Regions from separate parts of the Streptomyces sp. NPDC059696 genome, predicted to be linked through region 2. Evidence: riboswitches for the same ligand, from Rfam matches in the RefSeq annotation. Region 2 holds a riboswitch; each other region holds the start of a gene.

Region 1 (6,777 bases), on a different contig from region 2:
CCATTATGTGCTTATGAGCGCACGCATGCACCTCTCATCTGCGCACGATGCGCATCCGCGCAGCCCGGGCGAGGAACAGTTCGCGCTCGCCGCGGAGGTTCTCGCCCTGCTGGGGGACCGGACCCGGCTCGCCCTGCTGCACGCGCTGACCGGGGGAGAGGCGGACGTCACGACCCTCACGCAGGCGTGCGGGGCGGCCAGGCCGGCCGTCAGCCAGCACCTGGCGCGACTGCGCCTGGCGGGCCTGGTGGACACGCGCAAGGACGGCCGCCGGGTGATCTACTCACTGCGCGACGGCCATCTGCGCCGCCTGGTCGACGAGGCGCTGAACGTGGCCGACCACCGCCTCAGCGACCGCCCCCCGCACGACTGACCACGGCAGCACCCAGGTCCCACTGGACACGCCTCGCACGGCAGGGACGCGGTTCCGCTGGGCGCGGCTCGCACGGCAGCGCCGGGGTCCCGCTGGGCACGCCTCGCACGGCAGGGATGCGGTTCTGCTGGGCGCGGCTCGCACGGCAGGGACGCGGTTCTGCTGGGCGCGGCTCGCACGGCAGGGACGCGGTCCCGAGACGCGCGGCTCGCTCAGTAGCGTGCCGCCGTCCCCAGGTACTGCTCGGCGAAGGCGGCGGCCGCGGTGGGCGAGGTGAACAGGCGGCGCAGCCGGGCGAGCGCGGTGCCCGCACGGAACGGGTCGCCCGCCGCCGTGCCGTGGTACACCTCGGACAGCCACTGCGAGAACTCCTGGTAGTCCCACACCCGGCGCAGACACGCCTCCGCGTAGCCGCCGAGGCCGCTGTCGTCGCCGGTGGTCAGCCGGGCCACCAGGGCGTCGCCGAGGAGGAAGGCGTCGTGCAGGGCGAGATTCATGCCCTTGGCCGCGATGGGGGCGACCAGGTGGGCCGCGTCGCCCGCGAGATGGAGCCGGCCGTGCACCATCGGCTCGACCACGTAGTCGTGCATGTCCAGCACGCGCTTCTCGATCAGCCGCCCCTCGGTCGGCGGGGGCGCGCCGGCCGCCCCGAGCCGCTGCCGGAGCTCCGACCAGACGCGCTCGTGCGGCCAGTTGTCCGGATCGTCGCCCGGCGGGCACTGGAGGTAGTAGCGGGTCAGCTCCGGGCTGCGGGGCATCTGGCCGGCGAACCCGCGCGCGTGGCAGCCGAACAGCACGCAGTCGGCGGACGGCGGCGCCTCGGCGAGCAGGGCCAGCCAGCCGATGCCGTAGTCGTGCCGCGCGATCCGGACCCGCTCGGGAGGGAGCGCGGCCCGGGTCGCTCCCCGTGCCCCGTCGCACCCGGCGACGAAGTCGCAGTGCACGAGTCGGCGTTCACCCGTCTCGGGGCAGGCGTACGACACGGACGGCTGGTCGCTGTCGAGGTCGTGCAGCGCCACGTCCCGGACGCCGAAGCGGATCTCGCCGCCGCGGACGTCGGCGTACTCGCGCACCAGGTCCGTCACCAGCAACGGCTGCGGGTAGACGAAGTGGTGACTTCCCGTCAGCTCGCCGTAGGGAAACCGGTAGCGCTCCCCCTCGAAGCGGAACTCGCAGGCGGTGTGCAGTTCCGCGCGGTCCAGCAGGTTCCGGGCGAGGCCCCGCTTCTCCAGGCCGCGTACGGCCCATTCCTCGATGACCCCCGCACGGGGCCGCCGTTCGATGACCTCGCGGGTCTCCGCCTCCAGCACCAGACAGCCGACGGACGCGGCCCGCAGGATGTTGCCGACGGTCAGACCCGCCGGGCCGGCGCCCACGACGACGACCGGAAAGCGTTGCGGGCCGTCGGAGTCCGGAGGCGGAGAGGCGTGGGACATGCGCACATTATGGAGGCCTCCTCCCGGCGGACGGGCACCTCCGGGAGGAGGCCTCAGGTCAGGATGTCCGTACGTCGTGCCGGGGCAGCCGCGGGATCTCGATGGCCGGGCAGCGGTCCATCACCATCTCCAGGCCCGCCGCGCGCGTCCGGTCGTACGCCCCCTCGTCGATCACGCCGAGCTGGAACCAGACGCCCTTCGCGCCCTTGGCGACCGCCTCGTCCGCGACGGCTCCGGCGAGCTCGCTGTTCACGAACACGTCCACGACGTCCACGTCGAAGGGGATGTCCGCCAGACTCGCGTACCCCTTCTCCCCGTGCACCGTCTCCGCCTTCGGGTGCACCGGTACGACGCGCTTGCCGAAACGCTGCAGCACGGCGGCGACGCCGTACGCCGCGCGCTGCCGGTTCGACGACAGGCCCACCACCGCCCAGGTGTCGCCGAGCCCGGTGAGGATCCTGCGGACCGTTGCCTCGTCGCCGTACACCGGCGGCCTCCTCGCACGTCGTGGACGAACTGCTCCTCCCCTTCAACGGCGGCGGGTGCGCGGTGATTCCCCTGACGGCCCCCGTGATAGCTTGCCGAGGCCAGTCGAACCCATGTACGTGGGTCAGGGAATCCGGTGCGAATCCGGAACTGACGCGCAGCGGTGAGGGGGACGGGCGGGGCCTCGGCCACTGGACTCCTGCACGGACGTCCGGGAAGGCGCTCCGACCCGGGCGAACCCGAGTCCGAAGACCTGCTGGCGGCCCCCGCGGCCGCGCGCGGCGGGGGAGCACCGTACGACCGGGCTCCGCGCATGAGCCCTCGACGCCTGAGGACTGGTTCCCGTGCCCCTCGCCCGCCCCGCCCGCGCCGCCGCGCTGCTCACGGCCGGATTCCTTCTCCTGACCGGCTGCGGCGGCACCACGTCCACCGACGCCAAGGCCGCCGTCACCCTCACCGACTGCGGGCACGAGGTCCGCGTCCCCGCCCCGCCGCAGCACGCCGTGTCCCTCAACCAGGGCACCACCGAGATCCTGCTCTCCCTGGGCCTCGCCGACCGCCTCGCGGGCACGGCCACCTGGACCGACCCCGTGATGAAGGGGCTGGAGAAGGCCGACGCGACGGTGCCACGCCTCGCCGACGACAACCCGTCCTTCGAGCGCGTCCTGGACGCCGAGCCCGACTTCGTCGCCGCGTCCTTCGTCTCCACCCTCGGCAAGGGCGGCGTCGCCACCCGCGAACAGTTCGAGAAGCTCGGCGTCCCCACCTACGTCTCCCCGTCCGACTGCGCCGGCAAGGACAACTCGGGCGGCGGCGACGGCGCACGCGACAAGGCACTCGACATCGACACCGTCTACCGCGAGGTCCATGACCTCGCGACCGTGTTCGGGGTGAGGAAGCGCGGCGACGCCCTCGTGGCCTCCCTCCGGCAGCGCATGAAGAAGGCCACCGCGGGCGTCGACGCCTCCGGCGTCACCCTCCTGTACTGGTTCGCGAACTCCGAGTCGCCCTACCTGGCGGGCTGTTGCGGAGCGCCCGGCATCATCACCCGGGCCCTCGGCGCGAAGAACGTCTTCGACGACACCCGCGAGGAGTGGCCGCAGGTCAACTGGGAGACGGTCGCCGACCGCGACCCCGACGTCCTCGTCATCGGCGACCTGACCCGCACGTCCCAGACCGCCGAGTCGGCCGAGAAGAAGATCGCCTTCCTGGAGTCCAACCCGGTCACGAGGAACATGGACGCCGTCCGGCACCGGCGGTACGTGCTGCTGAGCGGGCAGGCCATGAACCCGACCATCCGCACCGTCGAGGGCGTCGAGCAGGTCGCCGCCGGGCTGCGCCGCTTCGGGCTGGTGCGGTGACGGCCCAGGGCCTGCCGGCCGCCGGGACCAGGCCCCGGCGCCGGGCAGGACTCGCGCTGGGCGCGGCCGGGGCCGTCGCGCTCGTCGCTTCCCTCGCCGTGGCCATCACCATCGGCCCCGCCGACATCGGCGTCGCGGACGTGTGGTCCGTCGTGGCCGCCCATCTCGGTCTCGGCAGCTCCGGGCTGACGCCGATCCGGGACGGCATCGTCTGGCAGCTGCGGCTGCCGCGCACCCTGCTCGCGGCCGTGTGCGGAGCCGGACTGGCCGTGTGCGGAGCGGTGATGCAGTCCCTGCTGCGCAACCCGCTCGCCGACCCCTTCGTCCTCGGAGTGTCCTCGGGCGCCTCCACCGGAGCGGTACTCGTCGTCGTCCTCGGCGTGGGCGGCGGTGCCCTGCCGGTGCCGGCCGGGGCGTTCCTCGGCGCCCTGCTGTCGTTCGCGCTGGTGCTGCTGCTCAGCCACAGCCTGGGCGGCACCACCGACCGGGTCGTCCTCGCGGGCGTCGCCGCCATGCAGCTCTTCTCCGCGCTGACCTCATTCGTCGTGCTGACCTCCGCCGACGCCGAGACCACCCGCGGCGTGCTGTTCTGGCTCCTCGGCTCGCTCGGCGGCGCCGGCTGGACCGATGTCCGGCTGTGCCTGGCCGTACTGGCGGTGGCGCTGGTGGTGTGCCTGTCGTACGCCCGTGCCCTCGACGCCTTCGCCTTCGGGCAGGACGCCGCCGCCGCGCTCGGCGTGTCCGTCGCCCGCACCCGCCTGGTCCTGCTGTGCGTCACGGCCCTGCTCACGGCCGCGCTCGTCAGCTCCGCCGGGGCGATCGGCTTCGTCGGACTGGTCCTGCCGCACGCGGCCCGGGCCCTGACCGGCCCCGGGCACGCGCGGCTGCTGCCCATCACCGCCCTCGCCGGAGCGGTCTTCCTGGTCTGGGTGGACACCCTGGCCCGTACCGTCCTCGATCCGCAGGAGGTCCCGGTGGGTGTCGTGACGTCACTGATCGGGGTGCCGGCGTTCGTGGCGGTGCTGTACCGGACCCGGAGGGCACGGTGAGCGGCGCGGAAGCACCCGTGGGGGCGGGGCTGCGGGCCGACCGGGTCAGCCGCCGCGCCGACGGGCGTCTCATCCTGGACGGCGTCGCCCTCGCCCCGGAGACGGGCTCCACGGTCGGCGTGCTCGGCCCCAACGGCTCCGGCAAGTCCACGCTGCTGCGGCTGCTGGCCGGGCTGCTCACACCGACCTCCGGAGTCGTCACCCTCGACGGCACACCGCTGGCCGGCCTGCCCCGCCGCACGGTCGCGCGCCGCCTGGCCGTCGTCGAGCAACAGTCGCACAGTCAGGTCGAGTTGACGGTGGAGGACGTCGTACGGCTGGGCCGCGTCCCGCACCGCCGGGCCTGGACGCCCGCCTCGGCCGACGACGAGCGGGCGGTACGCGCCGCCCTGGAGCGCACGGGCCTCGCCGACCGGGCCGGCCGGCTGTGGCACACCCTCTCGGGCGGCGAACGCCAGCGGGCGCAGATCGCCCGCGCGCTCGCCCAGGACCCCCGCGAGCTCCTCCTCGACGAACCCACCAACCACCTCGACATCCACCACCAGCTCGACCTGCTCGCCCTGGTCACGGCCCTGCCCGTCACGACCGTCGTCGCTCTGCACGACCTCAACCTCGCGGCGATGTACTGCGACCGGGTCCTCGTGCTGAGCGCGGGACGGGTCGTGGCGGGAGGCACCCCGGACGAGGTCCTCACGGCGGAGCTCATCGCCGAGGTGTACGGGGTGCGGGCCGCCGTGAGCCGCGACGGGCCCGACGGGCGGCCCCACGTGCGGTACCTCGGCACACTGACCTGAGGGAGCCGGCACCTGCGACGCCCGCGGCTGGTCCGATCGCGCCACGGCGGCCGGAAAGGGACGGGTCCGCCTGCGCAGGCCCGTCCACCCGCCTACGCTCGCCTCGTGCTGCGCATCATCGACGCCCGAACCCGTGAGCCGGTCGACGCCGCTCCGGCCCGCCGGAGCCTGACCCGCGTCCAGGTGCACGCGTCGGGCTCCGACCCCACCGACCTGCGGGTGCTGCTCGTCGGGGACCTGCTCGTACGCACCCTGGAACTCGGCGGCACACCGGTGTGGGCCCTGCTGACCGGCGGCACCCGCGAGGCGGAGCTGCGCGCGCAGGCCGCGACGCTCGGTGTCCGCCCCTTCGAGGACAGCCCCGACGTCGGTGCGGGCCTGGGCGAGTCCCAGGTCGTCCACGTCGCCGCCGAAGGCGGGGCGGCACCCGACGGGGTGCGCATCGCCGTCGCCCCCGTCGAGCCGGGCCCGCCGGACCCCTCCGCCCCCGCCGGGCCGGTGCGGCCGGACTCTGCCGACCCCGCCGACCCCGCCGGGCCGGTGCGGCCGGACTCTGCCGACCCCGCCGACCCCGCCGACCCCGTCGAGCCGGTGCGGCCGGACTCTGCCGACCCCGCCGGGCCGGTGCGGCCGGATCCCGCCGACCCCGCCGTCCTGCGCCTCGCCCTGCTCACCCGGCACCACAGCGCCCCCCTGCGCCTGGAGACGGCCGGACTCGACGACGCCCGCGCCACCCTCGCCCGCTGGCGCGCCGCGGTCGCCCGCTGGGCGCGGCAGCCCTCGCGGCCGGTCCCCGACGGCGTACGGGAGCGGCTGCGCGAGGCCTGGGAGGACGACCTGGACGTGCCCCGGGTGCTGGATGTCCTGCGTCAGGTCGAGACCGAGCCGGACCTCGCGGACGGTGCCCGCTTCGAGACGTACGCCTACGCCGACCGGCTCCTGGCCCTCGACCTCACCCGCGATCTGGGATCCCCGTCATGATCGAACGCGCCGGAGCCGGCCCGCTGCGCCGCCTGGTCCTGCTGCGGCACGCCAAGTCCGCCTGGCCCCTGGACGTCGCCGACCACGAGCGCCCCCTCGCCCCACGCGGCCGGCGGGACGCCCCGGCCGCCGGGCGGGCCCTGGCCGACGCCGACCTCCTGCCGGACCTCGCCCTGTGCTCCACGGCGGTCCGCGCCCGTCTGACCTGGGACCTGGCCGCGGCGCAGTGGGGCACGCCCCCTCCGGTCCGGCACAACCGGCGGCTCTACGCCGCCGGGCCGTCGGGCCTGCTGGCCG
Region 2 (6,777 bases):
ACGAAGACGCCGGAGCAGACGCTGAGCACCCGGGCGCCACGGTCGACCGCGCGCCGCAGGGCGTCCAGCAGCTCCGGCGGGAAGTCCCGGGAGGCGTAGCTGTGCCCGGCCGGCACGGCGATCAGATCGGCCGACTCCAGCCGCTCCAGGCCGTGCTCGGCGTGGAGCGAGAAACCCGAGTTCATCCGCAGCACCGGGCCCTCGGCCGAGGCGACGGCGAAGTCGTACACCGGCAGGCCCTCGTCGCTGCGGTCGGTGCCGAAAACCTCGCACACCACACCCAGTTCGAAGGGATTCACGCCGTCGAGCAGGGCGACGGCCACGTTCTGCAGCATGCGTCCAGTGTGCCTCGCCGTTGGCAGTAATTCGAGGGTCTACGGCAGTCCTGCCACTGACGGTAAGGAGTCATCAGCGCGACAGTGGTGTCCATGAACAGCAACCAGGTAGAAGCACTGATCGGACTGACCGCCACCTTCGGGATCCTGGTCCTCCTGATCCTCCCGTCCGTGATCGGCCTGGTGCGCGAGAGGCGCATCGACCGTCAGATCCGGGAGGCTCAGGAGGCCCGCGAGGAGGTGCCGGCTCAGAAGTCCTCGTCCAGGTCGACGGTGCCCTCCACCGCCACCTGGTACGCCGAGGGACGCCGCTCGAAGAAGTTGGTCAGCTCCTGAACCCCCTGGAGCTCCATGAAGGAGAAGGGGTTCTCGGAGCCGTACACCGGAGCGAAGCCGAGGCGGGTCAGCCGCTGATCCGCCACGCACTCCAGGTACTGCCGCATCGACTCGGTGTTCATACCCGGCAGGCCGTCACCGCACAGGTCGCGCGCGAACTGCAGCTCGGCCTCGACGGCCTCCCGGAGCATGTCCGTCACCTCCTGCTGGAGCCGGTCGTCGAAGAGCTCCGGCTCCTCCTTGCGGACGGTGTCGACCACGTCGAAGGCGAAGGACATGTGCATCGTCTCGTCGCGGAACACCCAGTTGGTGCCGGTGGCCAGGCCGTGCAGCAGGCCCCGGCTGCGGAACCAGTAGACGTACGCGAAGGCCCCGTAGAAGAACAGGCCCTCGATGCACGCGGCGAAGCAGATCAGGTTGAGCAGGAAGCGGCGGCGGTCCGCCTGGGACTCCAGGCGCTCCAGCTTCTCGACCTCGTTGATCCACTTGAAGCAGAACCCGGCCTTCTCGCGGATGGACGGGATGTTCTCCACGGCCGCGAAGGCCGCCGCCCGGTCCTCCGGGTCGGGGAGATAGGTGTCGAGCAGCGTCAGATAGAACTGCACGTGCACCGCCTCCTCGAAGAGCTGACGGCTCAGGTACAGCCGCGCCTCGGGGGAGTTGATGTGCTTGTACAGCGTCAGCACCAGGTTGTTCGCGACGATCGAGTCGCCCGTCGCGAAGAAGGCGACCAGCCGGCCGATGAGGTGCTGCTCCGCGGGGGAGAGCTTGGCGAGGTCGGCGACGTCCGAGTGGAGGTCGACCTCCTCCACGGTCCAGGTGTTCTTGATGGCGTCCCGGTAGCGCTCGTAGAAGTCGGGGTAGCGCATGGGGCGCAGGGTGAGTTCGAAGCCGGGGTCGAGAAGGTTCTGGGTGGTCATTACTGGCAGGCCTCGCAGGACTCGGGGTTTTCCAGGGAGCAGGCGACCGCTTCCGGGTCGGGGGTGGCCTGCACGGGCACGGTGGCCCGGGCGGCTCGGGCGATGCGGGTCGCCGGGCGCGAGCGCAGGTAGTACGTCGTCTTCAGCCCGGACTTCCAGGCGTAGGCGTACATCGAGGAGAGCTTGCCGATGGTCGGTGTCTCCAGGAACAGGTTCAGGGACTGGGACTGGTCCAGGAACGGCGTCCTGGCCGCCGCCATGTCGATCAGGCCGCGCTGCGGGATCTCCCACGCCGTGCGGTAGAGGGCGCGCACGTCCTCGGGGATCCAGGCGAAGCCCTGCACCGAGCCGCTGGCCTCGCGCAGGGCCTCCCGGGTGCGGGCGTCCCACACGCCGAGCCGCTTCAGCTCGTCCACCAGGTAGGAGTTGACCTGGAGGAACTCGCCCGACAGCGTCTCGCGCTTGAACAGGTTGGACACCTGCGGCTCGATGCACTCGTACACGCCCGCGATGGAGGCGATGGTGGCCGTGGGCGCGATGGCCAGCAGCAGCGAGTTGCGCATGCCGGTCGTGGCGACGCGCTCGCGCAGCGCCGCCCAGCGCTCCGGCCAGGTCAGCTCCGCGTCGTAGTGGTCCGGGTGCAGCACGCCCCGGGCCGTGCGGGTCTTCTCCCAGGCCGGCAGCGGGCCGTTGCGCTCGGCGAGGTCGGCGGAGGCCTCGTACGCGGCGAGCATGATCCGCTCGGCGATACGGGTGGACAGGGCCTTGGCCTCGGGCGAGTCGAAGGGCAGGCGCAGCTTGAAGAAGACGTCCTGGAGGCCCATCGCGCCGAGGCCGACCGGACGCCAGCGGGCGTTGGAGCGGCCCGCCTGCTCGGTCGGGTAGAAGTTGATGTCCACGACCCGGTCGAGGAACGTCACGGCCGTGCGGACGGTCTCGTCCAGGCGCTCCCAGTCGATGTCCCCGCCGGTCACGAACGCGCCGAGGTTCACCGAGCCCAGGTTGCAGACCGCCGTCTCGCCGTCGTCGGTGACCTCCAGGATCTCCGTGCAGAGGTTGGAGGAGTGCACGACGTGTCCGGGCTCGGCCGTCTGGTTGGCGGTGCGGTTGGCGGCGTCCTTGAAGGTCATCCAGCCGTTGCCGGTCTGCGCGAGGGTGCGCATCATGCGGCCGTACAGCTCACGCGCGGGCAGGGTCTTCTTCGCGAGGCCCTTCGCCTCGGCCGCCCGGTACGCGGCGTCGAACTCCTCGCCCCACAGGTCGACCAGCTCCGGCACGTCGGAGGGGGAGAACAACGACCACGGCGCGTCCGCGTTCACGCGCCGCATGAACTCGTCCGGCACCCAGTGCGCGAGGTTCAGGTTGTGCGTACGGCGGGCGTCCTCGCCGGTGTTGTCGCGCAGCTCCAGGAACTCCTCGATGTCGGCGTGCCAGGTCTCCAGGTAGACCGCGGCGGCACCCTTGCGCCGGCCGCCCTGGTTCACGGCGGCGACCGAGGCGTCCAGGGTCTTGAGGAACGGGACGATGCCGTTGGAGTGCCCGTTGGTGCCGCGGATCAGTGAACCGCGGGCGCGGATCCGGGAGTAGGCGATGCCGATGCCGCCGGCGTGCTTCGACAGCCGCGCCACCTGGTGATACCGGTCGTAGATGGAGTCCAGCTCGTCCTGCGGGGAGTCCAGGAGGTAGCAGGACGACATCTGGGGGTGCCGGGTGCCGGAGTTGAAGAGCGTGGGGGAGGAGGGGAGGTAGTCGAGGCGGCTCATGAGCCCGTAGAGAGCCGCGACCTCGTCCACCGCGCGTACGGTGTCGTCCTCGGCGAGACCGCACGCCACCCGCAGCATGAAGTGCTGGGGCGTCTCGACGACCTTGCGGGTGTGCGGGTGGCGCAGCAGATAGCGGCTGTGCAGGGTGCGCAGGCCGAAGTAGCCGAAGCGGTCGTCGGCCGCACGGTCGATCAGCGCGTCGAGGCGGGCGGCGTGGACGCGCACGAACTCGGCGGTGCGGTCGGCGATGAGCCCCTCGCGGTGGCCGACCGCGACGGACTCGGTGAAGGACGTGACGCCCTGCGAGGCGGCCTCCTCGCGGATGCCGATGGTCAGCAGCCGGGCGGCCAGCCGGGAGTAGGCGGGGTCCTCGGAGATCAGACCGGCCGCTGCCTCCGTCGCCAGTTCCCGCAACTCCGCCTCGTCCGCGGCGGCGGACCGGCCGCGCAGCGCGGCGGCGGCGACCCGGCCGGGGTCGGCGTCGGGGAGGTCGGCGGTCAGCTCGCTCAGGGTCCGCAGCAGCGCGGCACCGGGAGCGTCGTGCTCCTCTTCGGCTGAGACCGGTTCGGCTGGCGCGATGGTCACGTGGGGCTCTCCCTCGCTCGGCACGGGGGCCTCGTCGAGGGCAGGGGGCAGCACGCGAGCGCACTGCGGCGTCGCGTCCACCGGCCCACTCCACGAGGCCCGGACGTCAGGGCACACCGGCCGGGTGGCCGGGTGCGCTGTCGGCAGGTCCTCGGACTGACCCCTGTGCACGACGGCCCCAGGAACGGGCGGTTCCGGGAACAGACATGCACAAGTACACCGTTGCGGGACAGTTCCGGATTCGCACCGGATTCCCCTGCGGCGACAGCGAGCACGAGCATACATCTTGTGCCGGGTTCGAACGGCACCCCCAGATGTTGTGTCGTGCTGGTTTCAGAGCGTCAACTCATAGGTGAGAAGAGTGATGTCCGTCAGCTCCGGGAGGGGGTTCCAGTCACGATCGGGGGTACGCGTGAAGCCCAGCCGTCCGTAGATGCGGTGGGCCGCGTGCATGGTGGGCTGGGTCGACAGCACGACGCTCCGGCAGCCCGGGGTGGCCCGTGCCCGCTCGACGCAGGAGCGCACGAGGGCCTCGCCGACTCCCTGTCCGCGGGCCGCGTGCGCGACGGCGAGCATGCGGATCTCGGCCTCTCCGGGGCCGGCTATGTCGGCCATGGGCCCGCCGGACGGCACGAAGGTGACGCCGCCGAGCACGCGGCCGTCCTTCAGAGCCGCCAGGACGTCCGCGGCGCCGGCTCGTCCGGCGACGTCCCTCAGTACGCCCAGGTACGCGTCGCCCTCGCCGAAGTCGAGGAGGCCGTCCTGAAGGTAGGCCTGGGCGGTGATGGTGCCGAGTTCGTCGTATTCGGTGGGATGCGCACGGCGGATCAGGAGGTCCATGGCGCGAGTGTGCACGACAGCGGGCCGCCGATGTGTGTCAGGTCGGCGGCCCGCTGCGGGTGTGGTGTGGTTGTTCGCGCAGTTCCCCGCGCCCCTGAGCGCGGCCCGCTCAGGCCGCGCTCAATGGCTCGTCCCCGCCGTCGCAGGCGGGAGTTCCACCTGGACCCCCGGGTCGCCCGCGTCCGCCGTGTAGTCCTCCGGCTTGGTCTCGTCGATGCCGTCGGGAGCCTTCAGGGCCTTCAGGACGAAGGTCAGGACCACCGTCACCACCACGTTCAGGACGAACGCCGTGAGGCCGATGTAACCGATCTCCCCGATGCCCGGGATCTCCTTCGCGGAGCCGCCGAAGTGCTTCTGCGTCGGGGAGGCCACGCCGTACGCCGCGACCGTGCCGTAGACCATGCCGACCGCCCAGCCCGCGAGCAGGGCCCAGCGGTGGAACCAGCGGGTGAACAGGCCGCCGACCAGCGCCGGGAAGGTCTGCAGGATCCAGATGCCGCCCAGCAGCTGGAAGTTGATGGCGACCGTCTTGTCCATGGTGAGGACGAACGCCAGGGCGCCGACCTTCACCAGCAGGGAGACCAGCTTGGAGACCTTGGTCTCCTGCGCCGGGGTGGCGTCCGGCTTGATGAAGTCCTTGTAGATGTTGCGGGTGAAGAGGTTCGCGGCCGCGATGGACATGATGGCCGCCGGCACCAGCGCGCCGATGCCGATCGCCGCGAACGCCACGCCCGCGAACCAGTCCGGGAACATCGTCTCGAACAGCTGCGGGATCGCCAGCTGACCGTTCTGCACCTTGATGCCGGCCGCGATCGCCATGAAGCCGAGCAGCGCCAGCAGACCCAGCATCAGCGAGTACAGCGGCAGGATCGTGGTGTTGCGGCGGATCACCTCACGGCTCTTCGAGGACAACGTCGCCGTGATCGAGTGCGGGTACATGAACAGGGCGAGGGCGGAGCCCAACGCCAGCGTGGCGTACGTCCACTGGCCCGGCTCGGCCGGTGCCAGGGCCCCGCGTGGCGCGCCGGTCGCCGGATTGGTCTGGCTGAACGCGTCGCCGGCCTTGGCGAAGATGTCGTCGAAGCCGCCCAGTTTGATCGGGATGTAGATGATCGCCACCGCGATGACGATGTAGATCAGCGTGTCCTTCACGAACGCGATGAGCGCGGGGGCCCGCAGACCCGACGAGTACGTGTACGCCGCGAGCACGCCGAACGCGATCAGCAGCGGCAGGTCCTTGACGAACCAGTTGGTGTTCTCGCCGCCGCCGACACCCATCACGTCCAGCACGGCCTGGATGCCGACCAGTTGGAGCGCGATGTACGGCATCGTCGCCAGGATGCCCGTCACGGCCACCGCCAGCGACAGGCCCTTCGAGCCGAAGCGGCCGCGCACGAAGTCGGACGTCGTGACGTACCCGTGCTTGTGGGACACCGACCACAGGCGCGGCAGGAAGGTGAAGATCAGCGGGTACACCAGGATCGTGTACGGCACGGCGAAGAAGCCGGCCGCGCCCGCCGCGTAGATCGCCGCCGGCACGGCGACGAAGGTGTACGCCGTGTACAGGTCGCCGCCGAGCAGGAACCAGGTGATCCAGGTGCCGAACGAGCGCCCGCCCAGGCCCCATTCGTCCAGGCTGTGTTCGTTCTCGGCCTTGCGCCAGCGCGCGGCCAGGAAGCCCATGGCCGTCACGGCCACGAAGAAGAAGATGAAGACGGCGAGTGCGACGCCGTTCACGCCGTCCTTCACTGCGACGCACCGCCCTTCGCGGCCGAGCGGGCGCGCTGGTCACGCTGCCACAGCTTGTAGGCGATCATCGTCAGAGCGGTGGAGATGAGCACCCACGCCATCTGGTACCAGTAGAAGAACGGGATACCGATGAAGGCCGGGTCGGTCTTGGCGTACGAACCGACCCACAGCATGGCCACGAACGGCGCGACGAGGCACACGGCGATGACGACGCGCACGGGCGTCACCACCGGCCCTCTGCTTGCTTCA
Region 3 (6,777 bases), on a different contig from region 2:
CTCTTCCCCGCCGCGATCCTCGCCCTGCTCGGGGCGCTCGCGGTGACGGCCGCGGGCGGCGTACGACTCCCCCGGCGGCGCACCCGGACCGCCGGCCCGGCCGCGCCGCCCGCGAACCGGGTCGTGCCGGCCCCACGCGGGCGACCGGACCGCCCCGACGCCCTCCTGACACCCCTGTCCGCCTCACAGACAGCCTCACAGACAGCCTCACGGACAGCCTCACAGACAGAAGACCGATGACCGACCCCGCCCCTCTCGCGCAGGCCCACGACGCCGCCCGCACATCCGGCGCCGGGGCCCACGACAGCACCTGGCGCCTGTGTGCGGAACTGTCGCCACTGCTGCGGCTGCTGATCCTCACTCAGCTCGCCTTCAACATCGGCTTCTACGCCGTCCTGCCGTTCCTCGCCGAGCACCTCGGCAGCGCGATCGGCATGGCGGGCTGGCTGGTCGGCTTCGTGCTCGGGCTGCGCACCTTCAGCCAGCAGGGGCTGTTCGTGGTCGGCGGGGGGCTCGTCGACCGGTTCGGGGTGCGGCCGGTCGTGCTGGCGGGGTGTGTGCTCAGGATCGCCGGGTTCGTGTGGCTCGGGTACGCGCGGGCCCCGGGGGCCGTGATCGGGGCGGTGCTGGTGATCGGGTTCGCCGCCGCGCTGTTCTCCCCGGCCGTGGAGTCCGAGGTGGCCCGCCAGGCGGTGGTCTGGGAGGAGGACGGCCACGGACCACGCACCCGGGTCCTCGCCCTGTTCAGCGTGGCGGGCCAGGTCGGGGCGTTCGCCGGGCCGTTGCTCGGCGCGCTGCTGCTCGCCGTGGACTTCCGCACCGCGTGCCTCGCGGGTGCCGCGGTCTTCGTCCTCGTCCTCGCCGGCCACCTGTGGCTGATGCCGCAGCACATCCCCGGCCGGGTCCGCGTCCGCGAGCGGGGCGGGGTCCGGGCCCTGCTGCACAACCGGAGCTTCCTCGCCCTGTGCTGTGCCTACGGCTCCTATCTGCTCGCCTACAACCAGCTGTATCTGGCCCTGCCGGACGAGGTGCAGCGCGCGACGGGCTCGCAGGCGCCGTTGTCCTGGCTCTTCGCGCTGTCGTCGGTGCTGGTGGTGTTCACCCAGCTGCGGGTGACCCGCTGGGCGGGCGACCGGCTCGATCTGCGCCGCTCGATGACCGCGGGACTGCTGCTGATCGCGACCGGTTTCGCGGTGGTGGCCGCGGCCCGCCCGGCAGGCTGGACCGGCACCGCCGGGCTGCTGCCGGCCGCGGGCTTCGTGATCTTTCTCACCGTGGGGCAGATGCTGGTGGTGCCCGCCGCCCGCGCCTGGGTCCCCGACCTCGCCGACGAGGGCCGGCTCGGGCTCTACACGGGCGCGCTGTCGTCCGTCTCCGGCCTGATCGTCCTGGCCGGCAGCGCGGCCACCGGCTCGCTGCTCGACCTGGGGCTGCCGGCCGCCGTGCCGTGGCTGGTCCTCGCGGCCGTACCGGCCCTGGCGGTGGCCCTGCTGCCGCGCCGTGCGAAGGAGGCGGGCGCGGCGGCCTGAGACGGCACCGGCGCTCCCGGTGACGCCGCGGCGTCACCCCGGCGGGTGACCTCTTCGCGCGGGATGTGCGAGACGACGCCCGAGGAGGACACTGCTGCGGCGATCAGCGGTGACGCCGCGCCAGTATCCTGGGTCGGCTGCGGCACCCCCACCAACCCCCGTGCGGACGCGGGGAGTTCGGCCTGCGGCGCGACCTTCCCACGCATGAGACGAGGACGAGTGCTGCTAGCGGGCCGCTACCGGCTGGATGTTGAGATCGGGCGCGGTGGAATGGGAGAGGTCTGGCGTGCCTACGACACCATGCTCGCCAGAGCGGTGGCCCTCAAGCTGCTGCTGCCCCAGGACACCGACCCCACGGCGGCCTCCCGGTTCCGTCTGGAGGCGCAGACCGCCGGGCGTCTCAACCACCCCAACGTCGTGGGGGTCCTGGACTTCGGGGAGTACGACAACCGGCTGTACCTGGTCATGGAGCTCGTCGAGGGCGACAGCCTCGCCGGGGTGCTGGCCGGCTCCGGCGCGCTGCCCGCCGAGCGGGTGGCCCGGCTCGCCGCACAGGCGTCCGCGGGGCTCGCCGCCGCGCACGCCCAGGGCATCGTGCACCGGGACGTCAAACCGGCCAACCTGCTGCTGGACACGGCCGGCACGCTGAAGATCGGCGACTTCGGCATCGCGCGGTTCCTCGACGACCCCGGCGCCGCGCTCACCGCCACCGGGCAGATCATCGGCACCGGCCTCTACCTCGCGCCCGAGCGGGCCCTGGGCAAGCCCGCCGGGCCGGCCTCGGACATGTACTCCCTGGGCTGTGTGCTCTACCAGCTCCTCAGCGGACGACCGCCGTTCGAGGCCGACACCGCCGTCGCCCTGCTCCACCAGCATCTCGACTCCGCTCCCGTGCCGCCCCGCGAGCTCGGGGTCGCCGGGCTTCCGCCCGCGTTCGAGAACTACCTCCTCGGTCTGCTCGCCAAGCAGCCCGAGGACCGGCCCACCGCCCAGCAGGCCGCCGAGTGGTTCGCCGGGGGCGCCTGGCAGGGCCTGCCCGAGCCACTGCCCGAGGTCTCCCCGCCGCTGCGGCCCGCCACCACGTCCAGGGCGAAGCCCGCCGGTCCGGGCTCGTACGGCGGCGCCGACACCGGCGCTCCGACCACGTACGCGCTGCCGGCGACCACGGGACACCGCACCGCGGCCCGGGCCGCCCAGGCGGGGCGTTCGGGCCGCACCCGCGGGCGCGGCGGTGCCGGCAACCGGTCGAGGGTGGCCGCGACGGCCGCCGCCGCGGGCCTCTTCCTCGCGGCGATGCTCCTCGGCATGCGCTGGTTCTCGCCCGACACGACCGCGGAGGGCACGGAACCCGACGCGTCCCCGACGGCGAGCAGTCCAGCCGCCGAGGCGTCCGAGGACTCCGCGCCCGGCTCCTCCGAGCAGCAGACCGACCAGCGGGCCGACCCGGCCGTCGGCCCGGGTACGGCCGACACGCCGGACACCGGCACCGTGGCCGATGTCACTCCCTCCGCCTCGCCGTCCTCGTCGGCTCCTGCCGCGCCCGCGCCGAGTGCGGCGGCTCCGACACAGGGGGCAGGCGGCGGGCCGGCGCAGCCGAAGCCGCAGGAGCCGCTCCAGGGCGGGGAAGAGGACGGGAGCGACGACGGCGGGGACGACGGGACCGACGACTGACGCGGCCCGGGCGGCGTGTGACGGGCCGCTGTCGAGCGCGCGTGGATCGGCCGCGGGATGCGCCGGTGTGCGAACGGGCGCCCCCTCACGCGCCCCTTGGGTGGCTTGTCATCGCCCTTACCCCGGCCTTATTGTCACCAGGCCTTGGTGAACGGGAAATCCGGTGTGATGCCGGTGCGGCCCTCGCCACTGTGAATCGGGAAGTCCGGCTCCAGCCCTCAGGGGCAGCCACTGGGTCCTCGTGACCCGGGAAGGCGGAGTCCGGGCGGTGGTACCCGTCAGCCAGGAGACCGGCCAAGGCGCGTCAACCATCCACGAGGTGCTGGAGAGGGTCTGCTGAGCCATGCACATAGCCGAGGGTTTCCTTCCTCCGGCGCACGCGGTCGCCTGGGGCGTCGCGTCGGCGCCGTTCGTCGTCCACGGGGTCCGGTCGCTCACCCGTGAAGTGCGCGAGCATCCCGAGAGCACGCTGCTCCTCGGTGCGTCCGGTGCCTTCACCTTCGTCCTGTCCGCCCTGAAACTGCCGTCCGTCACGGGCAGTTGCTCGCACCCCACCGGCACGGGCCTGGGCGCCATCCTGTTCCGGCCGCCCATCATGGCGGTGCTGGGCACCATCACCCTGCTCTTCCAGGCACTGCTGCTCGCGCACGGCGGCCTCACCACGCTCGGCGCCAACGTCTTCTCCATGGCGATCGTCGGGCCCTGGGCCGGATACGCCGTCTACCGGCTGCTGCGGCGCTCCAACGCACCGCTGATGGTGGCGGTGTTCTTCGCCGCGTTCCTCGCCGACCTGTCCACCTACTGCGTCACCAGCGTGCAGCTGGCGCTCGCGTTCCCCGACCCGGGCAGCGGGTTCCTGGGCGCGCTCGGCAAATTCGGTTCCATCTTCGCCGTCACCCAGATCCCGCTCGCGGTGAGCGAGGGCCTGCTGACCGTGCTCGTGATGCGGCTGCTGGTGCAGTCCAGCAAGGGCGAACTGACCCGGCTGGGCGTGCTCGTCGCCACCCGGCGGGCCCGGACGGAGACCGAGACCGAGGCAGTGGCCCGATGAAGCGGAACACGAAGATCAACCTGCTCCTGCTGCTCGCCGTGGCCGCGCTGGCGGTGCTGCCCCTGGCGCTCGGGCTCGGCGACCACAAGAAGGAGCCGTTCACGGGCGCCGACGCCGAGGCGGAGACGGCGATCACCGAGCTGAAGCCGGACTACGAGCCGTGGTTCTCGCCCTTGTACGAACCGCCCTCCGGCGAGATCGAGTCGGCGCTGTTCGCCCTCCAGGCGGCTCTCGGCGCCGGTGTACTCGCCTACTACTTCGGTCTGCGCCGGGGCCGCAGGCAGGGCGAGCAGCGGGCGCTGGAGCGGGAGTCCGACGACACGCTCGCCGGCACCGCCGGGAAGTCCGCCGCGGAACGGGACTGAGCCCGGGTGCTGCCGATCGACGCGGCGGCGCACGGCAGTCGCTGGCGCCGCCGCCATCCCGTGGACAAGGCCGTGCTCGGACTCGGTCTCACCCTGCTCGCGATCTCGCTGCCGCCCTGGCCGGGCGCGGCCCTGGTGCTCCTGACGGCCCTGGTCGTGCTCCTGGGTCCGGCCGGTGTGCCCGGGCGGCGGCTGTGGCGGGCCTACCGGGTGCCGCTGGGCTTCTGCGTGACGGGCGCCCTCACGCTGCTCGTCCAGGTGGGCGGGCCGGGTGGTTTCGTCGCCTTCGCCGCCGACGGGCCGATCCGGGCCGGGGAGTTGCTGCTGCGCACCTCGGCGGCCTCCCTGGGCGTGCTGCTGTTCGCCTTCACCACGCCCATGTCCGACCTGCTGCCCCGGCTGGTCCGGGCCGGGGTGCCCGCTCCGGTCGTCGACGTCGCGCTCGTGACGTACCGGATGAGCTTCCTGCTGCTGGACTCCGTGCGCCGCATCCGGGAGGCCCAGGCGGCCCGGCTCGGGCACACCGGCCGGGCCGCGGAGTGGCGGTCCCTGGCCGGGCTCGGCGCCACCGCCTTCGTCCGGGCCTTCGACCGGGCCACCCGTCTCCAGGCCGGGCTCGCCGGGCGCGGCTACGACGGCACCCTGCGGGTCCTGGTGCCCGAGGCCCGGGTCTCCGTCCGTTTCACCGCGGCCAGTTGCGCGCTGCTCGCGGCGGTGGCCGTCCTCACCCTCGTACTGGAAAGGCCGCTGACATGAGCGAGCCCGCCCTCGTCGCCCTGCGGGGCGCGTCCTTCGCCTACGAGGACGGCCCGGCCGTGCTCAGCGGCCTCGACTTCGACATCCGCGAGGGCCGCGCGCTCGCGCTGCTCGGCCGCAACGGCAGCGGCAAGACCACGCTGATGCGGCTGCTCTCCGGCGGTCTGAAACCGCACCAGGGGCGGCTGACGGTCGAGGGACGGCCGGTGGCGTACGACCGCAAGGGGCTGACCGGGCTGCGGACGACCGTGCAGCTGGTGGTGCAGGACCCGGACGACCAGTTGTTCGCGGCCTCCGTCGAGCAGGACGTGTCGTTCGGGCCGTTGAACCTCGGCCTGGACGACACGCAGGTCCGGGCGCGCGTGGCGGAGGCGCTGGCCGCCCTGGACATCACGGCCCTGGCCGACCGGCCGACCCATCTGCTCTCCTACGGGCAGCGCAAACGGACCGCCATCGCGGGAGCGGTCGCCATGCGGCCCCGGGTCCTCATCCTCGACGAGCCGACCGCCGGACTCGACCCGGACGGCCAGGAGCGTCTCCTGACCACCCTCGACGGGCTCCGGGCCGCCGGCACCACGGTGGTGATGGCCACCCACGACGTCGACCTCGCCCTGCGCTGGGCCGACGACGCGGCGCTGCTCACCCCGTCCGGTGTCCGCACCGGACCCGCGGCCACGGCCCTGGCCCGGCCGGATCTCCTCCGCGAGGCCGGGCTGCGTCTGCCGTGGGGCGCGGCGGCGGCGCAGCTGCTGCGCTCCCAGGGTCTGCTGCCCGAGACGCACCCGGGCCCGCGGACACCGGAGGAACTCGCCGCCCTCGTGGGAGGGCGGCTGGGGGCGTCCGGGGCGTAGGAGCCGTGCGGGGGCCGGACGGCTGAAGGCTCCCGCCCCCCCGAAAGCCATGCGGCGGCGAGGGGGCTGCGGGTGTCCGGAAGGCAGGAGCACGCGGTGGTGGGCGCGGTCGGCCGAAACGCGCTTGTGCCCCCTCGCGCGGGGTTCTACGTTGCCGGGGTGGATCTCTTCTCCCGTACCTGGACGGCGTTGCGCGCGGCGGTGGCCGGACTGTCCGACGAGGACTTCGGGCGGCCCAGCGGCTGTACGGGATGGCTGGTGCGTGACCTGGTGTGCCACCTGGTCGTCGACGCCCAGGACGTCCTGATCACCCTGGCCACCCCCACGGACCGGGAACCCACCCGTGACGCGCTGACGTACTGGGACGTCTCGGACACCCCGCCGACCGGTGACGACCCGCTCGACGCGCTGACCGTCCGGCTCGCCGCCGCGTACGAGGACCCGGGCCTGCTGAAGTTCCATCTGGACGACGTCGGCTCCGCCGCCGGGCGCGCGGCCCTGCTCGCCGATCCGGCAGGCCGGGTCGGCACCCGCGACGAGGTCCTCACCGTGGG

The links. A riboswitch is a leader RNA that binds a small molecule or an ion and turns the genes downstream of it on or off. The one in region 2 is predicted to bind cobalamin.
Region 1: another riboswitch for cobalamin. It lies ahead of ACFV20_RS19000 (ABC transporter substrate-binding protein); the one in region 2 lies ahead of ACFV20_RS25975 (ribonucleoside-diphosphate reductase subunit alpha).
Region 3: another riboswitch for cobalamin. It lies ahead of ACFV20_RS10970 (energy-coupling factor ABC transporter permease); the one in region 2 lies ahead of ACFV20_RS25975 (ribonucleoside-diphosphate reductase subunit alpha).

What each region holds. Positions count from the first base shown of each region.
Region 1 is NZ_JBHWFG010000016.1:44,081-50,857, reverse strand. It holds gene ACFV20_RS19015 (ArsR/SmtB family transcription factor) at 14-373, shown strand; gene ACFV20_RS19010 (4-hydroxybenzoate 3-monooxygenase) at 586-1,809, opposite strand; gene ACFV20_RS19005 (CoA-binding protein) at 1,868-2,296, opposite strand; cobalamin riboswitch at 2,381-2,571, shown strand; gene ACFV20_RS19000 (ABC transporter substrate-binding protein) at 2,640-3,656, shown strand; gene ACFV20_RS18995 (FecCD family ABC transporter permease) at 3,653-4,705, shown strand; gene ACFV20_RS18990 (ABC transporter ATP-binding protein) at 4,702-5,499, shown strand; gene ACFV20_RS18985 (hypothetical protein) at 5,605-6,480, shown strand; gene ACFV20_RS18980 (SixA phosphatase family protein) at 6,477-6,777, shown strand, end outside.
Region 2 is NZ_JBHWFG010000026.1:35,379-42,155, reverse strand. It holds gene ACFV20_RS25990 (GlxA family transcriptional regulator) at 1-335, opposite strand, end outside; gene ACFV20_RS25985 (hypothetical protein) at 429-671, shown strand; gene ACFV20_RS25980 (ribonucleotide-diphosphate reductase subunit beta) at 584-1,591, opposite strand; gene ACFV20_RS25975 (ribonucleoside-diphosphate reductase subunit alpha) at 1,591-3,939, opposite strand; cobalamin riboswitch at 4,064-4,237, opposite strand; gene ACFV20_RS25970 (GNAT family N-acetyltransferase) at 4,273-4,779, opposite strand; gene mctP (monocarboxylate uptake permease MctP) at 4,900-6,528, opposite strand; gene ACFV20_RS25960 (DUF3311 domain-containing protein) at 6,525-6,777, opposite strand, start outside.
Region 3 is NZ_JBHWFG010000008.1:60,014-66,790, reverse strand. It holds gene ACFV20_RS10985 (ABC transporter permease subunit) at 1-240, shown strand, start outside; gene ACFV20_RS10980 (MDR family MFS transporter) at 237-1,529, shown strand; gene ACFV20_RS10975 (protein kinase) at 1,749-3,200, shown strand; cobalamin riboswitch at 3,329-3,514, shown strand; gene ACFV20_RS10970 (energy-coupling factor ABC transporter permease) at 3,544-4,251, shown strand; gene ACFV20_RS10965 (energy-coupling factor ABC transporter substrate-binding protein) at 4,248-4,616, shown strand; gene cbiQ (cobalt ECF transporter T component CbiQ) at 4,623-5,372, shown strand; gene ACFV20_RS10955 (energy-coupling factor ABC transporter ATP-binding protein) at 5,369-6,223, shown strand; gene ACFV20_RS10950 (maleylpyruvate isomerase N-terminal domain-containing protein) at 6,383-6,777, shown strand, end outside.